DNA from 4 places in the Streptomyces sp. NPDC090499 genome. Region 4 is predicted to be linked to each of the others. Evidence: riboswitches for the same ligand, from Rfam matches in the RefSeq annotation. Region 4 holds a riboswitch; each other region holds the start of a gene.
What was found. Region 4 has a riboswitch for cobalamin ahead of ACIQVL_RS29480 (CbtB-domain containing protein). Riboswitches for the same ligand answer to the same signal wherever they lie in the genome.
Positions count from the first base shown of each region.

Region 1 (4,866 bases), on a different contig from region 4:
GGCGTGCGTGCCGCCGGCCGCCAGGACGGTCGCGACCAGCGCGTCCGCCTCGGCGAGGAGCGCGTACAGCCCCGCGTCCGCCCCGCGCAGCGAACCGCAGTACACCGGCAGGGCGTTGGCGCCGTGCGCCTCGATCGCGTCGCACAGGGTGTCCACGAAGCCGGTGTTGCCGCTCAGTTCGTGGGCCCGGTAGAAGAGCACCCCGACGGTCGGCCGGCCGCTCTGCCGGGTACGGGCGCCGTGGACGCCGTACTCGGGCATCTTCTGCGGCTCCACGAACCCCTCACCGGTCAGCAGCACCGTGTCGGAGAGGAACCGGGCCAGCTCGGTGAGGTTGCCGGGGCCGCCCTCGACGAGGTACCTGAGCGCCTCGGCGACCACGCCCGCGGGCACCGACGACTCCGCCATCAACTCCGCGTCCGGCACCGCCTCGCCGCCGAGCAGCACGGTCGGGATCCCGGCGGCCTTCAGCGCGGCCAGCCCGTCCTCCCAGGCCCGCTTGCCGCCGAGCAGCCGTACGACGGCGATGTCCGCGCCCGCGATCAGCGTCGGCAGCTCCTCCGCGACGTCGACGCGCGTCGGATTGCCGATCCGGTAGTCGGCACCGGAGGCGGCCCGGGCCGCCAGCAGATCGGTGTCGGCGGTCGACAACAACAACACAGTGCTCATGCGGGCGCTCCCGGTGGAATGAAAGGCAGTCCTTGCGGCGCGCCCGACTCGATGAGCCGCCAGAGCGCGTCCGTGTCCGCGTGCTGTTCGATCAGGTCGCCGAGCCGGTCGAGCTGCTCCTCGCGCAGCGCGGCGAACGAGGTGTCGGGGGCCGGCACGAACCGGCGGCCCGCGGCGGTGGCCACCTCGCGCAGGAAGGCCCGGCGGAAACCGTCCGACTCCAGGGAGCCGTGCCAGTGCGTGCCCCAGGTCTGCCCGACCCGGCAGCCGTCCAGGAAGGGCTCGCCCCCGGTCACCTCGCCGACCCCGTGATGGATCTCGTACCCCTCGACCCGCTCGCCGAAGGCCTCCCCGACGGGCCGGGTGAGCGTCTTCTCCCGGGCGAACCGGACCCGCACGGGCAGCACCCCGAGCCCGTCGACGGCCCCCTTGCGGCTCTCGACCTCGTCCTCGATGTGCTCCCCGAGGATCTGGAAGCCACCGCAGATCCCGAGCACGGGCCGCCCCTCGGCAGCGCGCCTTCGGAGCGCCTCCGCGAGCCCCCGCTCGTGCAGCCACTCCAGCGCCCGGACCGTCCCGCGGGTGCCGGGGACGATGACGAGGTCGGCGTCGGCCAGCTCCTCCGGCCGGTCCACGAACCGCACCACGACGCCCGGTTCGGCGGCCAGCGCGTCCACGTCCGTGAAGTTGGACATCAGAGGGATGGCGCAGACGGCGACCCGCAGCACGTCGTCGCCCACGGGCGGGGCGGTGTTCGACTCGCGCACGGTCCCGCGCAGAGAGACCCTCCCCCACGCTCGGCTTCGCTCGCGCGGGGGGACCCCCATCCCGTCCTCCTCGTCGATGCCGAGCCCGTGCCGGAAGGGCAGGACACCGTACGTCCGCCGCCCGGTGAGCCCGTACAGCATGTCGAGGCCCGGCTCCAGCAGGGAGACGTCCCCGCGGAACTTGTTGACGAGGAACCCGGCGACGAGGGCCTGGTCCTCCGGCGAGAGCAGCGCGACGGTCCCGAAGAAGGAGGCGAAGACGCCCCCGCGGTCGATGTCGCCGACCACGAGCACGGGCAGCCCGGCGTTCCGCGCTATCCCCATGTTCACGATGTCGGTCCGGCGCAGGTTGATCTCCGCCGGACTGCCGGCCCCCTCACAGATCACCGCGTCATACGTGCCCCGCAACTCGGCGAGACAGTCGAGGACGGTCCCGAGCAGCCTCTGCTGCCGCCCGCCGTGATACCCGCGCGCGCTCAGCTCGCCGACGGGCTTGCCGAGCAGCACCACCTGACTGCTCTGCTCACCACCGGGCTTGAGCAGCACCGGGTTCATCTGCGCGGTCGGTTCCACCCGGCAGGCCTGCGCCTGCATGGCCTGCGCCCGCCCGATCTCGGCACCCTCGCGCGTGACAAAGGAGTTGAGGGACATGTTCTGCGCCTTGAACGGCGCCACCTTCACGCCCTGCCGCACCAGCCACCGGCAGATACCGGCGGTGACGACACTTTTCCCGGCGTCGGAGGTGGTACCGGCGACGAGGAGGCCTCCGTTGTTCATGAGCGGCCTCCGGCCGGTGACTTCGGTGCCGGGCGCCGTGAAAGCGTCCCCCGCAGCAGCGCCCCCGCCGCACCCACGCCCAACGCCAGCCACCCCACCCGCCGCGACAACCGCACCGCCCGCTCGATGTCCGCGACCTCCACGGCCCGCCCCTCCCCGTTCAGCACCGGCCGGTGCTCGACCCGCCCTCCGTACGACAGCGTCCCCCCGAGCCGCACCCCCAACGCCCCCGCGAACGACGCCTCCACGGGCCCCGCGTTGGGACTCGGATGCTTCGCCGCGTCGGCCCGCCAGGCTCGCACGGCCCCCCGCCGGTCGTCCCCGGCCGCCGCGGCCAGTACGGCGGTGAGCCGCGCCCCCGGCCACCCGGCCACGTCGTCCAGGCGCGCCGAAGCCCACCCGTACCGCCGGTACCGGGCCGACTTGTGCCCCACCATGGCGTCCAGGGTGTTGACGGCCCGGAACCCCAGCAGCCCGGGGACGCCCCCCACGGCTCCCCACACCAGCGCGCCCACGACCGCGTCGCTGGTGTTCTCGGCGACGGACTCCACGACCGCACGGGCGATCCCGTCGGCGTCCAGGGCCTGCGGATCCCGTCCGCACAGATGCGGCAGCCGGGCACGGGCCGCCTCGACGTCACCCGTCTGCAGGGCCCGCCCGATGGTCCGGGCCTCACGGGAGAGCGAAGTGCCTCCGACGACGGCCCAGGTGGCGGCCGCGGTGAGCGTCACGGACGCGACGGCGGACGGCCGTACGACCCGCTGCGCCGCGGCACCCAGCGCCACGGCGCCCCCGGCACAGACGGCGGTGTGCAGCGCGCCCCACCCGCGGTGGTCCCGCCACAGCACCCGCTCCACGGCCCCGGCCGCCCGTCCGAAGACGGCTACCGGATGCCCGCGGCGCGGATCGCCGAGCAGCAGATCACCGAGAAGGCCGGCGGCGGCGCCGTACGCGAAGACGCGGTCGGCACCCATCGGCTCAGCCGGCCGCGGGGTCGGCGACGGGGTCGGGAACGGGCCGGGTACTCGACCTCGATCGGCAGCCGCGCATGGCGTTATGTCCTCACTCAGGGTGTCCGCGCCCTGGTTCGACGAGACCGGCGGTGGGAGTTCCTGGCTTCCGGGGACAGGTACCCCGGTGACAGTGGCGGGACCGCGCCGGATTCACACCGGCTTCCTCCCTTGCCGCCGTACATGGCTCCGGAAGTCCACCACGCCCCCGGAAGACCCGTCAACTTGCCTTTGACCTGCGAGGGGAGTGTGTGGGAAGGCCCACACCGGGTGTCCGGCGGGGCCTGTGGGGTATGCGGAAGGCTCCTCTCCGTGCGGACGGAGAGGAGCCTTCCCGGTGCCGGCGAGGACTTCCCGGCTCAGGCCTTCGCCACGATCAGGTGGATGCCGTACGCCACGGCGGCCGCGCAGGCGGCGAAGCAGAGCCAGGCGGCCGTCACGGCCAGGGCCGCGGAGTCGCCCTGGGCGGTGGCGCGTTCACGGGCGGAGAGGCCCTTGACGCCGAGGGTGAAGAGGGCCACCAGGCCCACCGTGGCCACGAGGCTGACGCCGAAGACGGAGCCGATGGCTGCCCAGTCGATGTTCATGTCGGTTCTTCCTCGGGGTCAGACGGTGGCGGCCGGGTCGGTCGCGGTGGCGGCCGGGGCGGAGGCAGGGGCGGGGATGGTGGCGGTCAGGTCGTCCGTCACCGGGACCGGGCCCGCGGGCGGCGGGGTCACGGCGGCGATCGCCGTGGTCACCACGCCGGCCGGCTCCTCGGCGGCGACGACGTTGCTGCTGTCCACGACCTCGCGGCGGGAGAGCTTCCAGATCGCGGCGCTGGAGGCCACGAGGAAGACGGCGACGACCGCCGTGCCCCAGTCGCCGAGGTCCGTCACGGACTCGGCGAGCGCGCCGACCACCGCGGCGGCCGGGAGGGTGAGCACCCAGGCGACCATCATGCGGGTCGCGGTGGACCAGCGGACCGTGCCGCCCTTGCGGCCGAGACCCGCGCCCATCACGGAGCCCGAGACGACGTGCGTGGTGGAGAGCGAGAAACCGAGGTGGGAGGAGGCCAGGATGGCGGTGGCCGCGCTGGTCTGGGCGGCGAAACCCTGCTGCGGCCGGAGCTCGGTCAGGCCCGTGCCCATGGTGCGGATGATCCGCCAGCCGCCGATGTAGGTGCCGAGCGCGATGGCGAGACCGGCCGAGAGGATGACCCAGGTGGGAGGGTTCGAGCCGGGGGCGATGGCACCGCCCGCGATCAGCGCGAGGGTGATGATGCCCATCGTCTTCTGCGCGTCGTTGGTGCCGTGCGCGAGCGAGACCAGGCCGGCGGAGGCGATCTGGCCGGCGCGGTAGCCCTTGCGGGTGGCCTCGTCCTCGGCGTCCTTCGAGAGCGTGTAGGAGAGGCGGGTGGAGAGCGCCGCCGCGAGACCGGCGACCACGGGGGCGGCCACCGCCGGGAGCAGGACCTTGGTGACGAGCACGTCGCCGTGGACCGCGCCGAAACCGGCGGAGGCGACGGTGGCGCCGATCAGACCGCCCATGAGGGCGTGCGAGGAACTGGACGGCAGGCCCACCAGCCAGGTCACCAGGTTCCAGAGGATGGCGCCGACGAGGGCGGCGAAGATGACCTCGGGACGAATGCCGTTCTCGTCGAC
Region 1 is NZ_JBIVXP010000001.1:69,651-74,516, reverse strand. It holds gene cobN (cobaltochelatase subunit CobN) at 1-669, opposite strand, end outside; gene ACIQVL_RS00380 (cobyric acid synthase) at 666-2,213, opposite strand; gene ACIQVL_RS00375 (cobalamin biosynthesis protein) at 2,210-3,187, opposite strand; cobalamin riboswitch at 3,300-3,440, opposite strand; gene ACIQVL_RS00370 (hypothetical protein) at 3,583-3,810, opposite strand; gene ACIQVL_RS00365 (anion permease) at 3,829-4,866, opposite strand, start outside.
Region 1: another riboswitch for cobalamin. It lies ahead of ACIQVL_RS00375 (cobalamin biosynthesis protein); the one in region 4 lies ahead of ACIQVL_RS29480 (CbtB-domain containing protein).

Region 2 (4,866 bases), on a different contig from region 4:
TCCGGGTAGCGCATCGGGCGCAGCGTGAGCTCGAAGCCGGGGTCGAGAAGGTTCTTGCTGGACATTACTGGCAGGCCTCGCAGGACTCGGGGTTTTCCAGGGAGCAGGCGACGGCGTCTTCGGGGGCCGCCTGCTGGACGGGGATGGTGGCTTGGGCCTGGGCGGCGCGGGCGATCCGGGTCGCCGGGCGCGAACGCAGGTAGTACGTCGTCTTCAGGCCCGACTTCCAGGCGTACGCGTACATCGAGGAGAGCTTGCCGATGGTCGGCGTCTCCAGGAAGAGGTTCAGGGACTGGGCCTGGTCCAGGTACGGGGTGCGGGCGGCGGCCATGTCGATCAGGCCGCGCTGCGGGATCTCCCAGGCGGTGCGGTAGAGGTCGCGCACCTCCTCGGGGATCCAGACGAAGTCCTGCACCGAGCCGCTGGCCTCGCGCAGCGCCTCGCGGGTGCGGGCGTCCCAGACGCCGAGGTCCTTGAGGTCCTGCACCAGGTAGGAGTTGACCTGGAGGAACTCACCGGACAGCGTCTCGCGCTTGAAGAGGTTCGAGACCTGCGGCTCGATGCACTCGTAGACGCCCGCGATGGAGGCGATGGTGGCGGTGGGCGCGATGGCGAGGAGCAGGCTGTTGCGCAGGCCGGTCGTCGCGATCCGCGCGCGCAGCGCGGCCCAGCGCTCCGGCCAGGTGAACTCGACGCCGTAGTGGTCGGGGTGCAGCACACCCTGTGCGGTGCGGGTCTTCTCCCAGGCCGGCAGCGGGCCGCTGCGCTCGGCGAGGTCGGCGGAGGCCTCGTACGCGGCGAGCATGATCCGCTCGGCGATCCGGGTGGACAGCGCCTTCGCCCCGGCGGAGTCGAAGGGCAGCCGCAGCTTGAAGAAGACGTCCTGGAGCCCCATGGCGCCCAGCCCGACCGGCCGCCACTTGGCGTTGGACCGGCCGGCCTGCTCGGTCGGGTAGAAGTTGATGTCGACGACCCGGTCGAGGAAGGTGACGGCGGTGCGGACGGTCTCGTCGAGGCGGTCCCAGTCGATGTCACCGGTCGCCGTGTCCACGAACGCACCGAGGTTCACGGACCCCAGGTTGCAGACGGCCGTCTCGCCGTCGTCCGTGACCTCCAGGATCTCCGTGCAGAGGTTGGAGGAGTGGATGACATGGCCGGGGACGGCCGTCTGGTTGGCGGTCCGGTTGGCCGCGTCCTTGAAGGTCATCCAGCCGTTGCCGGTCTGCGCGAGGGTCCGCATCATCCGGCCGTACAGGTCACGTGCCGGGACGGCCTTGCGGGCCAGTCCCGCGGCCTCGGCCTTCCGGTAGGCCGCGTCGAACTCCTCGCCCCACAGGTCCACCAGCTCCGGCACGTCGGCCGGGGAGAACAGCGACCACTGCTCGTCGGCGTTCACCCGGCGCATGAACTCGTCCGGGACCCAGTGCGCGAGGTTCAGGTTGTGGGTACGGCGGGCGTCCTCACCGGTGTTGTCGCGCAGCTCCAGGAACTCCTCGATGTCGGAGTGCCAGGTCTCCAGGTAGACCGCGGCCGCGCCCTTGCGCCGGCCGCCCTGGTTCACGGCGGCGACCGAGGCGTCCAGCGTCTTCAGGAACGGCACGATGCCGTTGGAGTGCCCGTTGGTGCCGCGGATCAGCGAACCCCGGCTGCGGATGCGGGAGTACGACAGACCGATGCCGCCGGCGTGCTTGGAGAGCCGGGCGACCTGGTGGTAGCGGTCGTAGATCGAGTCCAGCTCGTCCTTCGGGGAGTCGAGGAGGTAGCAGGACGACATCTGGGGGTGCCGGGTGCCGGAGTTGAAGAGGGTGGGGGAGGACGGGAGGTAGTCGAGGCGGCTCATGAGCCCGTAGAGCGCGGCGACCTCGTCGACCGACCGCGCGGTGTCGTCCTCGGCGAGACCGGCGGCGACCCGGAGCATGAAGTGCTGGGGCGTCTCGATCACGCGGCGGGTGATCGGGTGCCGGAGCAGATAGCGGCTGTGCAGCGTGCGCAGGCCGAAGTAGCCGAAGCGGTCGTCGGCGGCCGGGTCGACCAGCGCGTCGAGGCGGGCCGTGTGCAGCCGGACGAACTCGGCGGTCCGGTCGGCGATGAGGCCCTCGCGGTGCCCCACCGCGACGGACTCGGTGAAGGACGTCACGCCCTGCGAGGCGGCCTCGGCGCGGATGGAGACGGTGAGCAGACGTGCGGCCAGCCGCGAGTAGGCGGGGTCCTCCGAGATCAGACCGGCGGCGGCCTCGGTGGCCAGCTCGCGCAGTTCCGACGCGTCGGCCCGCGCGGACCGGCCGCGCAACGCGGCGGCGGCGACCCGGCCGGGGTCGGCGTCGGGGAGGTCGGCGGTCAGCTCGGTCAGGGTCCGCAGCAACGCGGTACCGGGACCGTCCTCTTCCACGGATTCCACGGATTCCACGGAGATGGTCGCCGAAGCCGGGTCGGCTGGCGCGATGGTCACGTGGGGCTCTCCCTCGCTGGGCACGGGGCCTGGCGGAGGGCAGCGGGCAGCACGAGCGCGCGGGCACGCGTCGAGACCCCGGCCCACTCCACGAGGCCCGGACGTCAGAACGCCCGAACCGGGTGGCCGGGCGTGCTGTCGGCAGGTCCTCGGACTGACTCCTGTGCACGAACATGCACAAGCACACCGTTGCGGGACAGTTCCGGATTCGCACCGGATTCCCCTGCGGCGACAGCGAGCATGAGCATACATCTAGTGCCGGGCTGTCGTGTCACCCCCAGATGTTGTGTCGCGGAGGTGTCGGAGCGTCAGCTCGTAGGTGAGGAGAGTGATGTCGTCCAGGTGCGGCACGGGATTCCAGTCGCGCTCCGGTGTGCGGACGAAGCCGAGGCGCTCGTAGAGCCGGTGGGCGGTGTGCATGCCGCGCTGGCTCGACAGGACGACGGCCGTGCAGCCGTCCGTGGCCCGGGCGCGGTCGACGCAGGCGCGGACGAGAGTCTCGCCGGCGCCTCGGCCGCGGGCCTCGTGTGCGACCGCGAGCGCCCTGATCTCGGCCTCGCCGGGGCGGGCGATGTCGGTGATCGGGCCGGGGCCGGGGACGAAGGTGACGCCGCCGAGGAGTCTTTCGCCGTCCACCGCCACGAGCACCTCGGCGGCGGCCGCCCGGCTCGCCACGTCCTTCAGCACGGGCAGGTACGCGTCGTCCTCGCCGTAGTCGAGGAGCCCGTCCCGGAGGTAGGCCTCGGCGGTGAGCTCGCCGAGTGCGGCGTGTTCGGTGGGATCCACGGGCCGGATCGTGATGTCCATGGTGCGAGTCTGCCGGACTCCCGCACGCGGGAACCTCCCGTTTTCCCCGGTGGGGCGCCCGGGTTGCGGGCTGTGCCGGGAGTGCTTCCATGGAAGGAGGTGCCGGTGCCTGCGGGGGCCCTCCGTTCCGAGAACCACTCCTGGGACGCGCAAGGAGAAGGCACCATGACAAGGGTCGTCCGTCACCCGCCCGGCAAGGAGCTACCCCGCGACGCGCCGATGGCGACACTGGGCCTGCGACGCGCGGGCAACCGGGTCGGAGCCGGTCTCGTGGGCCGCTGGCACGCCCTGACGATCCGTATGGAGGCCCACCGCGGCGCCACCCGTCCCAGGAAGTGGCACCGGTGGGTCTCCTACGCCAACGTCACGCGGGCGGTCTGGACGGTCGCCGCGCTGGCATTGCTCGCCTGGATGGTCGAGGGTCTGGTCATCCTCATCAGAAGCAAGTCGACCGTCTTCGAGCATTGGCGGCAGCACGGAGAGGGCTTCAACACAGTCTTCAAGTTCGTCGGTCCGGTCCTCGCCGCCTCCGTCGCCGCCGCACTGTTCCTGTTCTGGTGGTACCGGTGGACCAAACGGCGTTATCTCGCCAAGGCGCTGCGGGATCCCCGCAAGCTGGTGCCCACCGCCGGCCCCGACACTGCCGAGATCGTGGGCAGGGACGAGGTCGCGCAGGTCATCGCCGAACGGCTGCGGGAGCGCGACACGCGTCGGCCCTATCTGCTGGTCGGCGGCGTCGGCGCCGGCAAGACCGCCGTCCTCGTACGGCTCACCGAACTCCTGGCCCACCAGAACGCCGTCCCGGTGCCGATCCGGCTCCGTGACGCGGTGGACGGAGCCGGCCTGAACTTCGAACTCCTGGCCAGGCGGCGTTTCGCGGACGAGGCGCCCAAGGGCATCCTGGCGCGCACCAAGACCGACCGGGTCTGGCAGCAACTCCTCGCCGACGACAAGCCGGTCGTCCTCGCCGACGGTCTGGAGGAGGCACTCCTGGACGACGGCCAGGAGCAGAACCGGGACAACATCATCCGCCGGGCCATCGAACGCGCCCACGAGGAGAAGCTGCCCCTGGTCATCGCCTCCCGGCCGCACAGCCCGCTGGAGAACACCTCGGCCGCGATCGTCGAACTGGAACCGCTCGGCGAGGAGGCGGCGGTGCGCTTCGTCGAAGCCGGCGTACCGGAGAGCGATGAGCGCGGGGTGGACTGGATCGTGGAGACGGCAGAGGTCACCGAGTCGCCGATCTACCTCCAGATCGCCCGCGAACTCCACCGGCGTGGCGCCCTGGAACAGGACCTTCGGCACCACGATCCCCATCGCCGGAACGCCCGCGGCCGCGACCGGGCCACCCTGCGGCTGTGGCTGATGGAGAGCTGGGCCGAGGCCTTGTGCGAGGGGAAGCTGCGGGAGGATGTCGCGCTGGCCCCGCAGGAGCGCCGCGACGCCCTCGAACTGGTCTCGGCCCTGGCCTGTGTCGGACTGCTCCAGGACAAGCTGGAGGTCGGCCTCTCGGAGCTGCTCGACCCGGAGGTCCTGCACCCGGGTCCGGCCCGGCGCGCCCGGGCCCTGGCGGAACGCGTCTGGGCCGACCGGGCGTTCGACCACTACGG
Region 2 is NZ_JBIVXP010000012.1:105,548-110,413, reverse strand. It holds gene ACIQVL_RS35365 (ribonucleotide-diphosphate reductase subunit beta) at 1-65, opposite strand, end outside; gene ACIQVL_RS35360 (ribonucleoside-diphosphate reductase subunit alpha) at 65-2,449, opposite strand; cobalamin riboswitch at 2,549-2,707, opposite strand; gene ACIQVL_RS35355 (GNAT family N-acetyltransferase) at 2,702-3,256, opposite strand; gene ACIQVL_RS35350 (ATP-binding protein) at 3,422-4,866, shown strand, end outside.
Region 2: another riboswitch for cobalamin. It lies ahead of ACIQVL_RS35360 (ribonucleoside-diphosphate reductase subunit alpha); the one in region 4 lies ahead of ACIQVL_RS29480 (CbtB-domain containing protein).

Region 3 (4,866 bases), on a different contig from region 4:
AGCCGGTGACCTATGTGGCGGTCTAGCCGATCCGGCTCAGTTGACCGCGCCCTCGGCCGTGATGAGCATCTCCGCGAGGTCGGCGAGGGTGGCCAGTTGGCGGGGGTTCATGTGGGGGGCGCGGGCCGCGAGGCGGACGAGGCCGCTCTCGCGGAGGCGGGAGAGCGGGTCGGCCTGGGCCTGCAGGCCCTGCAGCACCGGCTGGAGCGCCTCGCACAGCGCCTCGGGCTCGTCGGCGGTGAAGAAGCCGGGCGGGAGGCCGAAGAACCGCCGCAGCCGGTCGGTGTGTTCGAGGCCCGGCAGCCCGCTCTTGCGCCACTCGCTCAGCCACTGCCTGCTGGTGCCGGCGATCGCCGCGAGCTCGCCCAGCGAGTACCGCTTGCCGTCCGGGCGGCGCCGGTTCTCGCGGATGAAGTCCAGCCGCTGCCGGACCCGTTCGGCGAGCCCCGCCTCGGGTGCGGCGCCGCCCGCGAGGAGTTCGGCGACCACCCCGACCGGGATGCCGGTGCGGTACGACAGGTCGGCCACGTCCAGGACCTCGCAGAGCCGTCCGGGACGTCCGGTCAGCTCCCCGAGCCGCTCCAGTACGCCGGGCAGCGGGGCATGGGCGTCACTCACCAAGGTCCCCCTGGACGCGCGTGATCGGTCGGCCGGCCGAGCGGGGCCGGGCAGACGCGAGGCTATCGAATCACCGGTACCGCCCACCAGACATGACAAGTACCACTGCGCAAGTAGGCAGCAATCGTTGACATGTGACGGGACGACAGGAAAGGATCACGTCACCAGGCCACGGTCGAACCGACCCGCCCCGGGTGCCGCCTATGGGGGAGCGGCACCCGGGGCGACCAGCCGCCCCGCCTCCTCCCCGGAAGGTGAGGCGAACCGATGCCGCAGCCCGTCCTGCTCCTCGGCGCCGGACGCCGTTGCGCGTACGACGAGTTCGCGCTGACGCGGGTCGCCGCGGCCCGCCCGGTGCTGCTGGTGGACGCCGCGCCGCCCGCCTGGGCACAGTCGTGCCTGGCCGGTCGACTCGCGGCGGACCCCGGCAAAGGCGGCGCCACGGCGTCGGCGGTGGTGCGGTTCGCGGCCCGGCACAGAGTCCGCGGCGTGCTGACCTTCTCGGGCGAGTACGCGGTCGCCGCCGCGAGGATCGCCGGGCAGTTGGGGCTGCCCGGCCCCTCCCTCACCGCGGCCGAGGCCTGTACCGACCCGCCCGCACTGCGCGCGCTGCTGACCGCCGGCGCCGTTCCCGTCGGCGGCCCCGACGACCCCGGCACGCCCCGTGTCTCGGCCGAGACGGTCGTCCTCGACGGCGAGATCCGCATCGCCGCCATCACCCGTACGGTCCTGGGCCCGGCGCCCGCCCGGCAGCCGCTCCGGCACACCGTGCACGCCCACGACGGCCTGCTGCACAACCGTTTCCTGCGCCTGGCCGTCGACCGCACCGTGCACGCCCTCGGTGTCGACCGGGGTGTCCTGCACATCGGCCTCGCCCTCACCGACCGCGGCCCCCGGGTCACCGACGTCGCCCCGCACCTCCCGGGCGACCTGATCCCGCTCCTCGTCAGACGGGCCACCGGCGTCGACCTCGCCCGTGCCGCGGCCGCCCTGGCCACCGGGGAGGTGCCCGACACGACGCCCACCCGGCAGCGGGCGGCCGCGATCCAGTTCGCGTACCCGGCCGCCACCGGCCGCCTCGACCGCCTGGACCTCTCCCCCGACGCCGCCCACGAATCCGGCGCCGACCGCATGCTCCTCACCCAGCACACCGGCAACCACGTCACCGCGGGCCCGTACGCCACCGACGCCGACCGGCTGGCCCTCTGGGTGGCGGTGGGCGAGACCCCGGACGCCTGCGACGACGCCCTGCGCCGCATGGCCCGCCACCTGTCGGCGGACATCGCACCGCTCGCGGACGCGGCCTGAACGCTGCGCTGGATGCGCCGCGATGTACCGGCTACCGGCTACCGCGGCGTCGTGGCCGGTGGTGCAGTTCCTTCCGCCGCCGACTTCGCCGGACCCGCTCGGCGGCTTTGGTCAAGAGTTCGATCCCGTGGGCGTCCCGTTCGGGAAAGTCGCTGGATCACCGGGCGCGCTCCGCCCTACGGTGCGGCCATGAGCGATCACCCCGAAGTGCCTGTCGTGCCCGTCGAGGCCTACGAACCCCCTTATTACGTGGCCGTCTTCACCTCGGTGCGGACCCGGGACCAGAGCGGCTACGGCGAGACCAACGCACGTATGGAGGACCTGGTGAAGGACATCCCCGGGTACCTGGGGATGGACCACGCGCAGACCCCCGGCGGGCTGGGCATCACCGTCGGGTACTTCCGCGACGCCGACGCGCTCACGCGGTGGCGGACGGACACCGAGCACCGCGCGGCGCAGCGGCGCGGGCGGGCCGAGTGGTACGAGAGCTACACCCTGCATGTGGCGAAGGTGGAGCGGAGCCACGGTTTCACCCGGGGGCGGTCCGCAGAGGCGGCGGCAGAGCTCTAGAAGGCGATCGACCGTATCAACTGCCCCGCCGCGCCGAGCACTTCGACCTCCGCCCGGCTCATCGTCGGATTGGCCGCCCGTCGGCGCAGGGCCTCCGTCAGTCCGTCCTCGGTCAGTTCGACGGCACCGGCGAGCAGTGCCGTCAGCAGGTCACGGGCCAACGGGTACGCGCCGAGGGCCACCTGGGCGAGGATCACCGCCGACATGCCCCAGTCGAGTGCGGGCGGCCCGTCCTCGGCGTTGGTCCAGTCGATGACCCGGGGACCGTCGGGGGTCAGGATCACGTTGTCCGGATGCAGGTCGAGGTGGAGGACCCGGGCGCCGGGGTCGGCCGGGTCCCGGCCGGGCACGGCGTGCAGCCGCCGCAGCAGCGAGGCGAGCAGCGCACCGCCCTCCGCCGGGCCCGTCTCCCCCGCCAGCAGCGCCGCCAGCATGGTCGGTCCGGACAGCCGCTCCATGACCAGTCCGGTACGGGACGCGGCGGGCCGCACCCGGGGCGCCGGGTACCCGTGCTCCCGTACGTACGCCATCACCGCGCCCTCGGCGGCCGCGTCACCCCGGCCGTCCCGGTCCCGGCGCAGCACCCACGCCTCGTCGATCTCGTACACGTCGGCCGAACGCCCCGCCCCGAGCAGTCTCCCCGTCATGGCACGACCATAACGAGACGGTCCCTGCACAGCCCCCTCTCAGCTTCCCCCCGGGCGGCCGGTAGGGTAGCCGGGTCGTCATCACCCGTACGGGGGGAAGCCGGTGCAATTCCGGCGCTGACCCGCAACCGTGAGCCACCAGCAGTGGCGAGCCGGACCACCGCGCCCGGGACGTTGATCGGCTCACGTGCGCCGGCGCCCGTCGTCGCACGGCACCGTCGAGGTTTACGGAGCCGAGCCGCCGGGGTCTCCCGTGCTGCCCGGCTCCCCGCAGGGAGAGGCACCGCCGACCATGACCGTCCTCCGCCGCACCGCCGGAGTGCTGGCCGCCACCGCCGTCATCGGTGCCGCCATGCCCGCGACGACCGCGCTGGCCGCCGGCACCCCGTCGCCGTCCGCGTCGACGGTGCTCCCGTCGGGGCTGTACGGCGGTTCGGACCCGAAGTTCGACGGCGTCTGGCGCCAGTCGCTCGCCCTGCTGGCCCAGCGTGCGGTGGGGGTGACCCCGGCCGCGAAGGCGGTGGACTGGCTGGCCGGGCAGCAGTGCGCGAACGGCGCGTTCGCCGCGTTCCGCGCCGAGCCGACGGCGGCCTGTGACACCAAGGTGACGGTGGACACGAACAGCACGGCCGCCGCCGTACAGGCGCTGAAGGCGGTCGGCGGGCACGACGGCGCCGCAGGCAAGGCCGTGACCTGGCTGAAGTCGGTGCAGAACAAGGACGGCGGCTGGGGCTACACCCCGGGCTCGCCCAGTGACACCAACTCCACCGGCGTGGTCGCCGGCGCGCTCGCTGCGGCCGGCGCGGGTGCGGACAGGTCGCCGTACGACCTCTTCGCCAAGTGGTCCGTCCCCTGCGGCCGGGACGGCGGCGGTGCCCTCGCCTACCAGCCGGACAAGCAGGGGAAGCTGACCGCGAACGCGGACGCGACCGCGGCCGGGGTGCTCGGGGCCCTCGGCAAGGGGTTCGTGACGACGGCCGGCAAGGCCCCGGCGAAGGGGCCCGCCTGCGCGGCGGGCTCCGGCACGACGCTCACGCGGGAGGAGGTGGCCCGCAACGGCGCCGCGTACCTGGCGGACGCCATGTCCGGCAGCGGCCATCTCGTCTCCGCGCTCGCCGGTGCCGCGCCCCAGCCGGACTACGGCAACACCGCCGACGCGGTCGTCGCCCTGGCCGCGCAGGGCTGGACGGGGCAGGCGAGGAAGCCGTACGCCTGGCTGGAGGCGCACGCCGCGCCGTGGGCGGAGCAGAGCGGGCCCGCGGCCTACGCCGAACTGATCCTCGCCGCGCACGCGATGGGCGCGGACCCGCGTGACTTCGGCGGCACGAACCTGGTGACGGCGCTGAACGCGACGGGACCGGCCCCGCGGGCGGCTGCCGCGAAGCACGCCGAGGAGAAGAAGTCGGGCAACAGCGTGTGGTGGATCGTCGGCACCGGGCTCGTCGCCGGTATCGGCATCGGTTTCCTGTTCAGCGGCCGCCGGAAGCAGCAGCAGCCGTGACCGCGGTCCGCCGTGCGGGGCTGCTGTTCCTGGCCGCGCTGACGCTGTGCGCGACGGCCGCCGCCGGGCCGGCGGCGGCCACCGGCTACCGGTACTGGTCCTTCTGGGAGCGGGACGGCGCGCACTGGACGTACGCCACGCAGGGCCCCTCGACCGCGCAGCCCGCCGACGGTTCGGTCGAGGGGTTCCGCTTCGCGGTGAGCGAGGACTCGACGGACGCGT
Region 3 is NZ_JBIVXP010000001.1:855,700-860,565, forward strand. It holds gene ACIQVL_RS03985 (MBL fold metallo-hydrolase) at 1-26, shown strand, start outside; gene ACIQVL_RS03990 (XRE family transcriptional regulator) at 37-618, opposite strand; gene ACIQVL_RS03995 (hypothetical protein) at 886-1,926, shown strand; gene ACIQVL_RS04000 (antibiotic biosynthesis monooxygenase family protein) at 2,116-2,496, shown strand; gene ACIQVL_RS04005 (phosphotransferase) at 2,493-3,143, opposite strand; cobalamin riboswitch at 3,199-3,328, shown strand; gene ACIQVL_RS04010 (prenyltransferase/squalene oxidase repeat-containing protein) at 3,436-4,644, shown strand; gene ACIQVL_RS04015 (SCO2322 family protein) at 4,641-4,866, shown strand, end outside.
Region 3: another riboswitch for cobalamin. It lies ahead of ACIQVL_RS04010 (prenyltransferase/squalene oxidase repeat-containing protein); the one in region 4 lies ahead of ACIQVL_RS29480 (CbtB-domain containing protein).

Region 4 (4,866 bases):
TGGTGGACCCGGCGGTGGCCGATGCCGCGCAGCTGCCGGACCTGAGCGCGGCCGCCGATCTCGGCCGGCGGCCGCCGGCCGGCGCGACCGAGGCCCGGGGCGCCCTTCGACGGGTCGGTGTGCCGCGGACACGACGGCCGGGAGAAGATCGTCCCCGACCCACGCGTCCACCCGATCCCGGAAGGAACCGACGAGAACATGCGCCTCATCGTGACCGGCGGCCCGGCGGAGGTGTCCGGATGACCGGCGCCGACGAACACGTCCTGCTGCACGTCGACGGACGGGCCGCGCACCTCACGCTCAACCGGCCGAAGGCCATCAACGCCCTGTCCCACGCCATGGTGCGCCGCATCGACGAGGCGCTCACGGAGTGGGAGCAGGACCCGGCCGTCCGGACCGTCGTCATCACCGGCGCGGGGGAGCGCGGCCTGTGCGCGGGCGGGGACATCCGCGCCGTCCACGACGACGCCCGGGACGGCGACGGCTCGGCCGCGGCCGCGTTCTGGCGGGACGAGTACCGGCTCAACGCCCGCATCGCCCGGTACCCCAAGCCGTACGTCGCGCTCATGGACGGCATCGTGATGGGCGGCGGGGTCGGCGTCTCGGCACACGGCAGCGTCCGGATCGCCACCGAGCGGTCGCGGATCGCCATGCCGGAGACCGGGATCGGATTCGTGCCCGACGTCGGCGGCACGTACCTGCTCGGCCGCGCCCCCGGCGAACTCGGCACCCACCTCGCCCTGACGGGCGCCGCGATCGGTGCCGCCGACGCCGTGCTCTGCGGACTCGCCGACCACTGCATGCCGTCCGGCTCGATCCCCGCGTTCGTCGCCGACCTTGCCACCCTGCCCGTGCCCGAGGCACTCGCCCGGCGGGTACGGCAGGCTCCCGACGGGGAGTTGGCCGGACACCGGGCGTGGATCGACGCCTGCTACGCGGCCGGCACCGTCGAGGAGATCGTCCAGCGGCTGCACGCGCACGGCGACCCGGCGGCGAAGGAAGCGGCGGACACCCTGCTCACCAGGTCGCCCACCGCCCTGAAGGTCACGCTGGCGGCGCTGCGCCGGGCCCGCGAACTCGGCTCTCTGGAAAGGGTCCTGGACCAGGAGTACCGCGTGTCCTGCGCGACCCTGACGACCCATGACCTGGTGGAGGGCATCCGCGCCCAGGTCGTCGACAAGGACCGCACCCCGCACTGGTCCCCGGCCACCCTCGCCGACGTCACCGACGCCGACGTCGAGCGCTTCTTCGCCCCGCTCGGCGAGCGCGAACTGGGCCTCGCCGCACCCGGCTGACCCGCTCGAACGGCCGCCCATCAGGCGCGAGACGAAGATCACGCCTGATGGTGCGGTCTTGGCCGTGCTCCTGACACGCGGTACGGTCTGTCCGATATCGACGACGGCGAGACGGAACCCGGTGGGAATCCGGAACGGTCGCGCCACTGTATGCGAGAGCCCCACAGCTGCTCGTGAGTCAGACCCGTGGCCGTCGTCCTGTGCACCACCGAGTTGGGACGCGAACTCCCAGAGGAGGTCCTGCCATGGCGCAGACCGTCGCTCCGCCGACAGCCAACACCCCCGCCGTTCCCGCCAAGCTGCCGCTGTCCGCGATAGCTCCCTGGGCGGTCTTCTTCGGCATCCTGATGCTGATCCTGCTCTACTTCGTCGGCGCCGAACAAGGTGCCACCTCCGTGTTCAGCGGCACGGACGTCCACGAGTGGGTGCACGACGCCCGCCACCTGCTCGGCTTCCCCTGCCACTGACGCGAGGGGCGCCGTACCACCCATGAACTCCGCAACGGTCCGCAACCTCCTGGTGCGGGGCATGCTCGCCGGCCTGGCCGCCGGCCTGCTCGCCCTCGTCGTCGCCTACGTACTCGGTGAGCCGAACGTCGACAAGGCGATCGGCTTCGAGGACGCCCACTCGCACGAGCACGAGATGGAGGTCGTCTCCCGCTCCCTGCAGTCCACCGCCGGCCTCGCCACCGGGGTCCTCGTCTACGGGGTCGCCTTCGGCGGCATCGCCGCGCTCGCCTACTGCTTCGCCCTCGGCCGCGTCGGCCGGTTCTCGCCGCGGGCCACGGCGCTGCTGCTGTCCGGCTGCGCCCTGGTCGCCGTGTACGTGGTGCCGTTCCTGAAGTACCCGGCCAACCCGCCGTCGGTGGGCGACCCGGACACCATCGGCAAGCGGACCACGCTGTACTTCCTGATGATGCTGCTCAGCGTGCTCCTCGCGGTCGCCGCCACCATCCTCGGCAAGCGGCTCCAGCCGCGGCTGGGCACCTGGTGGTCGGCCGTCCTCGCGGTGGCCGCGTTCGCCGTCGTCATCGGGCTCGCCTACCAGTTCCTGCCGGTCATCAACGAGGTGCCCGCGGACTTCCCGGCCACCCTGCTGTGGCGGTTCCGGCTCTCGGCGCTCGCCATCCAGGTGGTGATGTGGGTCGGATTCGGCCTGCTGTTCGGCGAGTTGGCCGAGCGCGTCCTCAATCCGAAGCCCGCGAAGGCCCCGGCCGCCGCGCGCACGGTGCCCGCTCCGCACTGACCGGCACCACGCCACACCGCACGACACGAGAGGGCCCACCGGATCCGTCCGGGGGCCCTCTCGCGTTCGTTCGACCCCGCCCCGGCCGGCCGGCGGGCCTCTGCGAACAGCGCCCGCCCGCCGCGGTACGTCTGCTGTGAACCCGCCGTGAACCCGCCGTGTCTTCGGCGCGCGGCCGGTGCCGCACTCGCGTTCGCGACCGCTGACAAGGAAAGATGGGCGGCGAGCGATCGATCAACGACTGCGGAGGAAGTGGACTCATGCCGCATGAGCGAGCGGGCCGGCCGGCGGCTCCGGAGGACCTCGTCGACGTGGCCCGGCTGGTCACGGCCTACTACGCGCTGCACCCCGACCCGTCCGACCCCGGCCAGCGGGTGGCGTTCGGCACCTCGGGACACCGCGGATCGTCGCTGACGACCGCGTTCAACGAGGACCACATCGCCGCCACCAGCCAGGCCATCTGCGAGTACCGGAGCGGCCAGGGCACCGACGGCCCCCTCTTCCTGGGCGCCGACACCCACGCCCTGTCCGAGCCCGCCAAGGTCACCGCCCTGGAGGTGTTCGCCGCCAACGGCGTCACCGTCCTCGTCGACAGCGCCGACGGCTACACCCCCACCCCGGCCGTCTCGCACGCCGTCCTCACCCACAACCGCGGGCGTACCACCGGCCTCGCGGACGGCGTCGTGGTCACCCCCTCGCACAACCCGCCCGCCGACGGCGGCTTCAAGTACAACCCGCCCAGCGGCGGCCCCGCCGCCTCCGACGCCACCTCCTGGATCCAGGACCGCGCCAACCAGATCATCGCGGGCGGCATGAAGGACGTACAGCGCATCCCCTACGAGCGGGCGCTCGCCGCACCCACTACCGGCCGCTACGACTTCATGGGCGTGTACGTCGACGACCTGCCCAGCGTCCTCGACCTCGACGCGGTCCGGGCCTCCGGGCTGCGCATCGGCGCCGACCCGCTCGGCGGCGCCTCCGTCGCCTACTGGGGCCGGATCGCCGAACGGCACAGTCTCGACCTCACCGTGGTCAACCCGTACACCGACCCCACCTGGCGGTTCATGACGCTGGACTGGGACGGCAAGATCCGCATGGACTGCTCGTCGCCGTACGCGATGGCCTCGCTCATCGAGAAGCGCGCCGAGTTCCGCGTCGCCACCGGCAACGACGCCGACGCCGACCGGCACGGCATCGTCACCCGCGATGCCGGCCTGATGAACCCCAACCACTACCTCGCCGTCGCCATCTCCTACCTCTACCGCCACCGCGAGCGGTGGGCGGCGGACGCGGGCGTCGGCAAGACCCTCGTCTCCTCCTCGATGATCGACCGGGTCGCCGCCGACCTCGGCCGTCAACTGGTCGAGGTCCCGGTCGGATTCAAGTGGTTCGTCGACGGACTCGTCAGCGGTGCCATCGGGTTCGGCGGCGAGGAGTCGGCCGGCGCCTCCTTCCTGCGCCGCGACGGCTCCGTCTGGACCACCGACAAGGACGGCATCCTGCTCGCCCTGCTGGCCTCCGAGATCACGGCCGTGACGGACAAGACCCCCTCCGAGCACTATGCCGACCTCACCGCCCGCTTCGGCGAACCCGCCTACGCGCGCATCGACGCCCCCGCCACCCGCGAGGAGAAGGCCCTGCTCGCCAAGCTCTCCCCGGCCCAGGTCACCGCCGAGACCCTCGCGGGCGAGCCGGTCACCGCCGTCCTCACCGAGGCGCCGGGCAACGGCGCCGCGATCGGCGGCATCAAGGTGACCACCGAGAACGCCTGGTTCGCGGCCCGCCCGTCCGGCACCGAGGACGTCTACAAGATCTACGCCGAGTCCTTCCAGGGCCCCGACCACCTGGCCCGGGTGCAGGAGGAGGCGAAGGCGGTGGTGAACACCGCGCTCGGCGGCTGACGACGGGGGGCTGACCGCTGCCGGGCCGTCGACGAGCACCTGGAGGACCCGGGCACGCATCGGCCCGGCACGGCCCGGATCGGCGGCGGGTTGTTCGAGGCGGGCCGGCGCGGTCCGGTCGTACGGCCCTTCGAGCCTGCTGCGCCGGGGCGCGGGTTCGGTCCAGGCCCCGTACACGGCCGCGACCAGGTCGCCGCGGTCGGCCTGCACGGCGAGTTCCACCGCGCGCTGCCGGGAGCGCCGGGCCGCGTCGGTGGCGCCGGTGCGCAGCTGCGCGACCAGCCACGACGGCGCGGCAGCCGGCAGGGCGCGTCGCGGCGGTCCCGGCGGAGCGCTCAGGCGGACCGGCACTCCGCGAGCCGCTTCGCCAGGAACCTGCGCTCCGCCGCGTTCTCCGCCAACTCCAGTGCCCGCGCGTACGATTG
Region 4 is NZ_JBIVXP010000008.1:425,157-430,022, forward strand. It holds gene ACIQVL_RS29470 (hypothetical protein) at 1-45, shown strand, start outside; gene ACIQVL_RS29475 (enoyl-CoA hydratase/isomerase family protein) at 240-1,295, shown strand; cobalamin riboswitch at 1,363-1,504, shown strand; gene ACIQVL_RS29480 (CbtB-domain containing protein) at 1,541-1,762, shown strand; gene ACIQVL_RS29485 (CbtA family protein) at 1,785-2,540, shown strand; gene pgm (phosphoglucomutase (alpha-D-glucose-1,6-bisphosphate-dependent)) at 2,801-4,441, shown strand; gene ACIQVL_RS29495 (RNA polymerase sigma factor) at 4,777-4,866, opposite strand, start outside.